Regions from separate parts of the Streptomyces sp. NPDC006510 genome, predicted to be linked through region 1. Evidence: riboswitches for the same ligand, from Rfam matches in the RefSeq annotation. Region 1 holds a riboswitch; the other holds the start of a gene.
What was found. Region 1 has a riboswitch for cobalamin ahead of ABZY11_RS30840 (ribonucleoside-diphosphate reductase subunit alpha). Riboswitches for the same ligand answer to the same signal wherever they lie in the genome.
Positions count from the first base shown of each region.

Region 2: it holds a riboswitch for cobalamin, as region 1 does, so the genes downstream of both, ABZY11_RS39855 (HoxN/HupN/NixA family nickel/cobalt transporter) here and ABZY11_RS30840 (ribonucleoside-diphosphate reductase subunit alpha) in region 1, are expected to answer to the same signal.

Region 1 covers NZ_JBEXPH010000134.1:5,764-11,076, reverse strand. Annotated here, with positions in the region: gene ABZY11_RS30850 (DUF3311 domain-containing protein) at 1-123, shown strand, start outside; gene mctP (monocarboxylate uptake permease MctP) at 120-1,754, shown strand; cobalamin riboswitch at 1,930-2,060, shown strand; gene ABZY11_RS30840 (ribonucleoside-diphosphate reductase subunit alpha) at 2,199-4,610, shown strand; gene ABZY11_RS30835 (ribonucleotide-diphosphate reductase subunit beta) at 4,610-5,313, shown strand, end outside.
Region 2 covers NZ_JBEXPH010000260.1:1,196-6,508, forward strand. Annotated here, with positions in the region: partial or broken gene ABZY11_RS39835 (sugar ABC transporter substrate-binding protein) at 1-59, opposite strand, end outside; gene ABZY11_RS39840 (hydroxyacid dehydrogenase) at 542-1,552, shown strand; gene ABZY11_RS39845 (hypothetical protein) at 1,821-2,192, shown strand; gene ABZY11_RS39850 (hypothetical protein) at 2,334-2,570, opposite strand; gene ABZY11_RS39855 (HoxN/HupN/NixA family nickel/cobalt transporter) at 2,755-3,843, opposite strand; cobalamin riboswitch at 3,871-4,074, opposite strand; gene cobN (cobaltochelatase subunit CobN) at 4,223-5,313, opposite strand, start outside.

The sequences.
Region 1 (5,313 bases):
GGCATTCCGTTCTTCTACTGGTACCAGATGCTCTGGGTGCTGATCTCCACCGCGCTCACGATGGTCGCGTACAAGCTGTGGCAGCGTGACCAGCGCGCCCGCAAGGGAGGTGAGTCGGCATGAAGGACGGCGTGAACGGCGTCGCGCTCGGCGTCTTCATCTTCTTCTTCGTGGCCGTCACGGTCATGGGCTTCCTGGCGGCGCGCTGGCGCAAGGCCGAGAACGAGGCCAGCCTCGACGAATGGGGCCTGGGCGGACGGTCGTTCGGCACCTGGGTCACCTGGTTCCTGCTCGGCGGCGACCTGTACACCGCGTACACCTTCGTCGCCGTTCCCGCGGCGATCTACGCGGCGGGCGCAGCGGGCTTCTTCGCCGTGCCGTACACGATCCTCGTGTATCCATTGATCTTCACCTTCCTGCCGCGGCTGTGGTCGGTCTCGCACAAGCACGGGTACGTCACCACCTCGGACTTCGTGCGCGGGCGCTTCGGCTCGAAGGGCCTCTCGCTGGCGGTCGCCGTCACCGGCATCCTCGCCACGATGCCGTACATCGCGCTCCAGCTCGTCGGCATCCAGGCGGTGCTGGACGTGATGGGCGTCGGCGGCGGCGAGAACACCCACTGGTTCATCAAGGACCTGCCGCTGCTGATCGCGTTCGCGGTGCTCGCCGCGTACACCTACTCGTCCGGTCTGCGGGCGCCCGCGCTGATCGCGTTCGTCAAGGACGGGCTGATCTACCTGGTCATCGCGGTGGCGATCATCTACATCCCGATCAAGCTCGGCGGCTTCGACGACATCTTCGCCAAGGCGGGCGAGGCGTTCTCGCAGACCAACCCGGCCACCGGCAAGCCGCGCGGCGCGCTCGCGCCGGGCGAGGCGGGCCATTGGGGGTACGCCACCCTGGCGCTGGGCTCGGCGCTGGCGCTGTTCATGTATCCGCACTCGATCACGGCGACACTCTCCAGCCGCAGCCGCAACGTGATCCGGCGCAACACCACGATCCTGCCGCTGTACTCGCTGATGCTGGGTCTGCTGGCGCTGCTCGGCTTCATGGCCATCGCCGCCGGGATCAAGGTGGACAACGGTCAGCTGGCCATTCCCCAGCTGTTCGAGAACATGTTCCCGGACTGGTTCGCGGGCGTCGCGTTCGCCGCCATCGGCATCGGCGCGCTGGTGCCCGCCGCGATCATGTCGATCGCCGCGGCGAACCTCTTCACCCGCAACATCTACAAGGACTTCCTGAAGCCGGACGCGACCCCGGAGCAGGAGACCAAGGTCTCCAAGCTGGTGTCGCTGCTGGTCAAGGTCGGCGCGCTCGCCTTCGTCCTCACCATGGACAAGACGGTCGCGATCAACTTCCAGCTGCTCGGCGGCATCTGGATCCTCCAGACGATGCCGGCCCTGGTCGGCGGCCTGTTCACCCGCTGGTTCCACCGCTGGGCGCTGCTCGCGGGCTGGGCGGTCGGCATGGTGTACGGGACGGTCGCCGCGTACGGTGTCGCCAGCCCGACCCAGGCGCACTTCGGCGGCTCGTCCAAGGAGATCCCGGGGATCGGCGAGATCGGCTACATCGGCCTCACCGCGTTCGTGCTGAACGTGGTGGTGACGGTGGCGCTCACCTTCGTCCTGAACGCTATGAAGGCGCCCGCCGGGATCGACGAGACCTCCCCGGCCGACTACACCGCCGACGCGGGCGACCCGGGTGTCAGCACGAAGCTCCCGCCGGCCACGGCGGGGGCGCCGGGCGGTCACTGACGACGCGGCCCACGGCCTGCCGACGGCCCGTCGAGCCCCCTCCAGCGGGGCGCGGCGGGCCGTCGGCACGATCGGGGCCCACCGGCCCGGGAAAGGGCCGTACGGCTCATTCTGTGGGCCCGGCTCGACCGAGTGACACAACATGTGGGGGCTGCCTCATCGGGCAGCCCCCACATGTATGCTCATCCTCGCTGTCGCCGCAGGGGAATCCGGTGCGAATCCGGAACTGTCCCGCAACGGTGTATTCAGTGCGCTTTTGTGCACCCCGAGCCAGTCCGATGACCTGCCGGCAGCGCATCCGGCTCGACCGAACCGGATGCCCAGACGTCCGGGCCTCGCGGTTGGGCCGGTGGACGCCGTGCGGAGTGCCGCCCTGCCCGGGTGTGCGTCCGTCCGGCTGCCCCGTTCCCCGCCGGCCCAGAGCCGAGCGAGGGAGAGCACCACGTGACCATCGCGCCAGCCGATCCGGCTTCAGTCGCCGCGTCCGCAGCAGCCGAGTCCGGGGCCGCCGCACAGGACGGACCGGGAACCGCACTGCTGCGGACCCTGACCGACCTGACCGCCGATCTGCCCGACACCGACCCCGGCCGGGTCGCCGCTGCCGCGCTGCGCGGCCGCAGCGCGCGGGCGGACGAGGCCGAGCTGCGGTCGCTGGCCACCGAGGCCGCCGCGGGGCTGATCTCCGAGGACCCCGCCTACTCCCGGCTCGCCGCCCGGCTCCTGACCCTCACCATCGCGGACGAGGCGGCCGGTCAGGGCGCGGTCTCCTTCTCCGCCTCGGTCGCCGTCGGGCACCGCGAGGGCCTGATCGCTGACCGCACCGCCGGGTTCGTCGCCCGCCACGCGGCCGCACTCGACGCGCTGGTGGAGCGTGCGCTCGCCGACGGCGCGGACGACCGCTTCGGCTACTTCGGGCTGCGGACCCTGCACAGCCGCTATCTGCTGCGCCACCCGCACACCCGTCAGGTCATCGAGACGCCCCAGCACTTCATGCTGCGGGTCGCGTCCGGGCTGGCCGAGGACGAGTCGCAGCGCGCCGTGGACGAAGTGGCGGCGCTGTACGGGCTGATGAGCCGGCTCGACTACCTCCCCTCCTCCCCCACGCTGTTCAACTCCGGCACCCGGCACCCGCAGATGTCCTCCTGCTATCTGCTGGACTCCCCGCTGGACGAGCTCGACTCGATCTACGACCGCTACCACCAGGTGGCCCGGCTCTCGAAGCACGCGGGCGGCATCGGTCTGTCGTACTCCCGCATCCGCTCCCGCGGTTCGCTGATCCGTGGCACCAACGGGCACTCCAACGGCATCGTGCCGTTCCTGAAGACGCTCGACGCCTCCGTCGCCGCGGTGAACCAGGGGGGCCGCCGCAAGGGTGCCGCCGCCGTCTACCTGGAGACCTGGCACGCGGACATCGAGGAGTTCCTGGAGCTGCGCGACAACACGGGTGAGGACCAGCGGCGCACGCACAACCTCAACCTGGCGCACTGGATCCCGGACGAGTTCATGCGCCGGGTCGACGCGGACGGCGAGTGGTCGCTGTTCTCGCCCGCCGACGTGCCCGGACTGGTCGACCTGTGGGGCGAGGAGTTCGACGCCGCCTACCGGGCCGCGGAGGCCGCGGGGCTGGCCCGCAAGTCGCTCCCGGCCCGTGAGCTGTACGGCCGGATGATGCGCACCCTCGCGCAGACCGGCCAGGGCTGGATGACGTTCAAGGACGCCTCCAACCGGACCGCGAACCAGACCGCCGAGCCGGGCAGCGTCGTCCACTCGTCGAATCTGTGCACCGAGATCCTCGAAGTCACCGACGACGGCGAGACGGCCGTCTGCAACCTGGGTTCGGTCAACCTCGGCGCGTTCGTCGCCGACGGCGACATCGACTGGGAGCGGCTGGACGCCACCGTCCGCACCGCCGTGACCTTCCTGGACCGGGTCGTCGACATCAACTTCTACCCGACCGAGCAGGCCGGCCGCTCCAACGCGAAGTGGCGCCCGGTGGGCCTGGGCGCCATGGGTCTCCAGGACGTCTTCTTCCAGCTGCGGCTGCCCTTCGACTCCCCCGAGGCCCGCGCGCTCTCCACGAAGATCTCCGAGCGGATCATGCTCGCCGCGTACGAGTCGTCCTGCGACCTCGCCGAGAGGTCCGGTCCGCTGCCGGCCTGGTCCCAGACGCGTGCCGCCCGCGGTGTGCTGCACCCCGACCACTACGACACCGAGCTGAACTGGCCGGAGCGGTGGGAGGCGCTGCGCGCCCGCGTCGCGAAGAGCGGGATGCGCAACTCGCTGCTGCTCGCCATCGCGCCGACGGCGACGATCGCCTCGATCGCGGGCGTGTACGAGTGCATCGAGCCGCAGGTCTCCAACCTGTTCAAGCGCGAGACGCTCAGCGGTGAGTTCCTCCAGGTCAACGCGTATCTGGTGGATGAGCTGAAGCAGCTCGGGGTGTGGGACGCGCGCACCCGTGAGGCGCTGCGCGAGGCCAGCGGTTCGGTGCAGGGCTTCGCCTGGATCCCGGAGGAGGTGCGGGCGCTGTACCGCACGGCGTGGGAGATCCCGCAGCGCGGTCTGATCGACATGGCGGCGGCCCGTACGCCGTTCCTGGACCAGAGCCAGTCGCTGAACCTGTTCCTGGAGACGCCGACGATCGGCAAGCTCTCCTCGATGTACGCGTACGCCTGGAAGCAGGGGCTGAAGACGACGTACTACCTGCGCTCGCGCCCGGCGACCCGGATCGCCCGTGCCGCCTCCGGCCAGGCCGCGGCCGCCGCCCCCATTCCCGTACAGCAGGCTTCGGCGCCCGACGCGGACGCGATCGCCTGCTCCCTCGAAAACCCCGAGTCCTGCGAGGCCTGCCAGTAATGAGCACCACCGAGAACAAGAACCTGCTGGACCCGGGCTTCGAACTGACCCTGCGGCCCATGCGCTACCCGGACTTCTACGAGCGCTACCGCGACGCGATCAAGAACACCTGGACGGTGGAGGAGGTCGATCTGCACTCCGACGTCGCCGACCTCGCCAAGCTGTCCCCCGGCGAGCAGCACATGATCGGCCGGCTGGTCGCGTTCTTCGCGACGGGTGACTCGATCGTCTCGAACAACCTCGTGCTGACGCTGTACAAGCACATCAACTCCCCCGAGGCGCGGCTGTATCTGTCGCGGCAGCTCTTCGAGGAGGCCGTGCACGTCCAGTTCTATCTGACGCTGCTGGACACCTACTTGCCCGACCCGGACGACCGGGCGGCGGCGTTCGACGCGGTCGAGGAGATCCCGTCCATCCGTGAGAAGGCGCAGTTCTGCTTCAAGTGGATGGATTCGGTCGAGAAGATCGAGCGCCTGGAGACGAAGGCCGACCGCCGCCGCTTCCTGCTGAACCTGATCTGCTTCGCGGCGTGCATCGAGGGGCTGTTCTTCTACGGCGCGTTCGCGTACGTCTACTGGTTCCGCTCGCGGGGTCTGCTGCACGGTCTCGCCACGGGCACCAACTGGGTGTTCCGTGACGAGACGATGCACATGAACTTCGCGTTCGAGGTCGTGGACACCGTCCGCAAGGAGGAGCCGGACCT
Region 2 (5,313 bases), on a different contig from region 1:
CTGGTGAGGACCAGTGCGGAAGCGAGAACACCCGCACCGATCCACCGCGATCTCTGCATGACAACTCCTGTTTCGCCGCATCACAGCTGGCCTGGAAAGCGCTTGCTGGGACGCTAACGGCGTCCGAATCCTTGGTCAATAGTCCGATGAATACAAAAATCTCGCGATGGCTCGCGAGAGCCTTGCCGGACACACCACCGCACCCCTCCCCCACCGGCCGACACCTCCACGAGTCAATTGATCACCTCGTGAAAACACCTGACGGAACGGCAGTTCAGTGGACTTGAGCGCAGGTCGGCCGACCGTACGCCGATCGCACCCGAACGCGACAGCCGACCGGACAGCGAATCCCGGATGACCGATCTTCATCCGAGACCTGTTCAATCATCCGATGTATCGTGCTGCCAGTGCGCCGACCAAGGCACCGAACAAGCCACGCCAATCTTCAACATCAGGTCAGACATTTCCCCACGCGCCCGACCAGGGCTCACGAGTCGATTCACTGACGGCCTGTCAGCGAACAGCTGAGGAGCGCAACGCCATGAACGAGCCGGCACGCCGACCGACAGCCCTGTTGGTCATGGAGGAAGAACGCAGGGCCGACGTCTATCCCCCGGAGGTTCTAGCCGAAATCGAAAGTCTCGTACACCTGCAGGGTTCACCCCTCACACGGCAGCAGCTCGACGAGGATCCCGACGTGCTGCGACAGGTCGATGTCCTGTTCACGGGCTGGGGCGCGCCCGTACTCGATGCCGCCTTCCTCTCGCATGCCCCCCGGTTGCGGGCAGTCCTCGTCGCCGCGGGCTCCGTGCGGCACCTGACCACACCCGCCTTCTGGGCGCGCGGCATTCCGATTGTCTCCGCGGCCGCGGCCAACGCCGTCCCGGTCGCGGAGTTCACTCTCGCTCAGGTCCTCCTCGGACTCAAGCAGGTACATCGCATCACCCGGGAGGTGGCAAGCAGTCGCCGCTTCCCCCACAACCCCCAGGTGCCGGGCGCCTACCGGTCACGCGTGGGCCTGCTGGGGCTCGGTCACATCGGCCGTCTCGTCGCGGCCCACCTCGGCCGCTTCGACATCGAGATCCTCGCCACGGATCCCATCGCCTCCCCGGAGACCGCCCGGCGGGCGGGCGTCCGGCTGGTCGGCATCGAGGAAGTGTTCGCCACCTGCCAGGTCGTCAGTCTCCACGCGCCCCTTCTGCCCGAGACCCGTGGCACGATCGGAACACGGCTGCTGAACTCCCTGGGGCCCGGCGCGACGCTGATCAACACCGCGCGCGGCGCGCTCATCGACGAGACCGCCGCGGCGGAGGTCCTGCGCGCCAGACCCGACCTCACCGCCGTACTCGATGTCACGCACCCGGAGCCTCCCGCCCATGACTCGCCACTCTTCACCCTTCCCAACGTTGTCCTGACACCCCACCTCGGCGGTGCCCTCGGGGCCGAACGTCATCGTCTCGGAGAGCTTGTGCTCGACGAACTCCGACGCTTTATACATGACCAACCTCTCCAGTACGCGATCGACCCCGCCCGCGCCGCATCGCTGGCCTGAGGCCGCGGCAGCAGTCCGAGCGGTCGGGGCCCGACACGGCGGTGCCCCGACCGCGGCGTCAGCGAAACGTCAGCGAAACGTGAGTGGAACGTCAGTGCGGGACGGGAGAGTTCGGGGCCCGCCGGGCCCTCGCCTCCGACTCGTGACGACGTACCCGGATTCGCGCGCCGCTGTTCGTGTGTTGTGTTCGCGCGTCCCCGCGGGCCGACCGTCGACTACATCGCCGAAGGAGTCAGCCATCGACCTGCGGAGAATCAAGGCAGTTGTCGTGGCGGCCACTGCCGTGGCGGGAATCGCCGTGGCGGCCGCACCGGCACAGGCGAGCGTCTGCCAGGTGCGCGGCGGCTCCATCATCTGCGAGTACGGCGTCAGCTTCTACACGTTCGCCAACGGCACCCGGCAGGAATTCGCGATCGGTACCGATCGGGCGGTCTGGACGCGCTGGAACGACACCGCGGGGAACTGGACCGTGTGGACGTCCATGGGCGTAGTGGCGACGAGCGGGGTCACCGTGGAACCGCTCCCGCACGACACCTTCTCCATCGTCGTCACCGGCACCGACGGCGGACGGTGGGAACGTCTGCGCTACAGCTTCCCCGAGGGCACCTGGTCGGACCGCTGGGAGCCGTACCGGGGCTGAGCAGTGGCCGCGGGCCATCGGCAGCACCCCGCCGAGCGGCGGCCGGCGGAGCGGGCGACGGGCCTGAACCCACTGCTCGGCCCGTCGGCGAACCGCCCGTGCGGCCGGACCGCCCGGCCGCACGATCGCCCGGTACGAATCTCAGTGCGGTCTCCAATGGAATTTTCCGCCACCCACCCACCGCACCACGCCCGGGTCGTCGAGGTCGTGGACCCTGATTCCCGCGGCCGAGGCGACGGCGAGCACATCCAGCATCGACGTTGCCGCGCTGACCACCTCCCCGTCGATCTCCACAAGGCGGAAGGGCGGGTCGCCGGGCTGCACTCCCAGCACGGTGATCCGGGGCGACTGGATGTAAGGACTGCCACTTTCGGTCATGCGTAGATCGCTTCCACGCCACGGGCGACACTATGCCCGGCGGCAGGACGGGTGACGCCTCTTCGCGGAGCAGTACGTCTGCCTGGGCCAATGGCGTGAGGCCCGGCGGATTCACGCCGTTCGGCGGAACCGGAACGCGTATCGGGCGCCTCGTCCGGTCCCGCCGATGCCGAGCGGCCCGGCGTCAGGCGCTGTCGGCGGCGCGGGCCGTCCAGCGTTGCTCGACGTCGGCGAGTCTCCAGTAGGCCAGTGCCACCGCCCACACCACCACGAAGAGCCCGACGATGATGTAGCCGACATTGCCCAGGTCCAGGCCCGAGATCCAGCCGGTGACCGAGTCCCGCAGATCGAGCTTGTCGTGCAGTACGGTGACCAGCTCGATCGTGCCGATGAGGAAGGCGACGGCGATCGACAGCCCCGTGATGGCAAGGTTGTAGAAGACCTTGCGCACCGGGTTGGAGAAGGCCCACTGGTAGGCGAAGTTCATGAACGTCCCGTCGAGCGTGTCGAAAAGGCTCATCCCGGCGGCGAACAGCAGCGGCAGGCAGAGAATCGCGTACCAGGGCAGACCGGCGGCGGCGCCGCTGCCCGCCATGACCATCAAGGTGACCTCGGTGGCGGTGTCGAAGCCGAGGCCGAAGAGGAAGCCGAGCGGGTACATCTGGCCGGGCCTGGTGATGGAGCGGGTGAACCGGCCCAGGATCCGGTTCATGAACCCTCGCGAGTCCAGATGCCGCTCCAGCTCGGACTCGTCGAAGCGGCCGGCCCGCATCGCCCGGAAGACCCGCAGGATGCCGACGAGCGCGACCAGGTTCAATGCGGCGATCAGGTAGAGGAAGGACCCGGATACGGTCGTGCCGACCACACCGAGCACCTGGTGCGTGCCCGAGTCCTCGTTGATCAGCACTCCGGCGAGCTGTGCGCCGCCGGCAACCAGCGCGGCCATGGTGACGACCACACTGGAGTGGCCCAGCGCGAACCAGAATCCGACCGACACGGGCCGCTTGCCGTCGGCCATCAGCTTGCGGGTCGTGTTGTCGATGGCGGCGATGTGATCCGCGTCGAAGGCATGCCGCATGCCGAGCGTGTAGGCGGTGATCCCGAGCCCGATGCCGAACGCCTTGGAGCCGACCTCGTAGTGCCGCGGGACGACGAGCAGGAACAGCACGCCGAATGCCAGCACATGCAGGGCGGCGATCACCGCGAGCAGCCCCACTGTTCGGACGGTGTCCTCGCGTCGCCACTTGAACACGGCGGAATCGGGCAGGGTCATGCGGTCACGCTCCAGCACCTCGTGGATTACTTCGTGAGATGCCGTGGCCGGTCTCCTGGCTTACGGGTTCGCTCGCGCTCGTATCCGTCCCTGCCTTCCCGGCCGCGCTCTGCGGCCAGTGGCGTCAAGGGGGCGGATACTCCCCGATCACAGTGGCGAGGGCCGCTCCGGTCTGAGACTTCCTGAAGTCTGTCACCGGTCTTCCCGAACACCACGACCCGCACACTCTAAGCTCCGGCGCGCGCCGCCTACAAGCCCGCCAAGCGCACTCCGGCGGCTCCCGCTCCCGCACTCGACTCGGGTCGACGAGTCCCGGCCGGCATTCCGGCCGGGGCTCGTCACATGTCGCTGTCCGGTGGTTCGGTGCCGGGCTCGGAGGTCAGTCCTCGCCCTCCAGGTTGCCCTCCGTCTCCAGGTACGCCTGGCGCAGGGCGTCGAGGACCGCCGGGTCGGGCTTGGCCCACATGCCGCGGGACTCCGCCTCCAGGAGCCGTTCCGCGATGCCGTGCAGGGCCCAGGGGTTGGCCTGCTGGAGGAACTCGCGATTGGTCGGGTCCAGGACGTACGTCTCGGTGAGCTTGTCGTACATCCAGTCGGCGACCACGCCCGTCGTCGCGTCGTAACCGAAGAGGTAGTCGACGGTGGCGGCCAGTTCGAAGGCGCCCTTGTAGCCGTGCCGGCGCATCGCCTCGATCCACTTGGGGTTCACCACCCGGGCGCGGAAGACCCGCGAGGTCTCCTCCACCAAGGTGCGGGTGCGGACCGTCTCGGGGCGGGTGGAGTCGCCGATGTACGCCTCCGGGGCGGTGCCGCGCAGGGCGCGAACGGTGGCCACCATGCCGCCGTGGTACTGGAAGTAGTCGTCCGAGTCGGCGATGTCGTGTTCGCGGGTGTCGGTGTTCTTGGCCGCGACCGCGATGCGCTTGTACGCCGTCTCCATCTCCTCGCGGGCCGGGCGGCCGTCGAGTTCGCGTCCGTAGGCGTAGCCGCCCCACACCGTGTAGACCTCGGCGAGGTCCGCGTCGGTGCGCCAGTCGCGGGAGTCGATGAGCTGGAGCAGACCGGCGCCGTACGTACCGGGGCGGGAGCCGAAGATGCGGGTGGTGGCGCGGCGTTCGTCGCCGTGGGCGGCCAGGTCGGCCTGGGTGTGGGCGCGTACGTGGTTCTGCTCGGCCGGCTCGTCCAGGGCGGCGACGAGGCGGACCGCGTCGTCGAGCAGGCCGATGGTGTGCGGGAAGGCGTCGCGGAAGAAACCGCTGATGCGCAGGGTGACGTCGATGCGCGGGCGGCCGAGTTCGGCCGGCGGGATCGCTTCCAGGCCGGTGACACGGCGCGAGGCGTCGTCCCAGACCGGGCGGACGCCGAGCAGGGCGAAGGCTTCTGCGACGTCGTCACCGGCGGTGCGCATCGCGCTGGTACCCCACAGGGAGAGGCCGACCGAGGTGGGCCAGTCGCCGTTGTCGGTGCGGT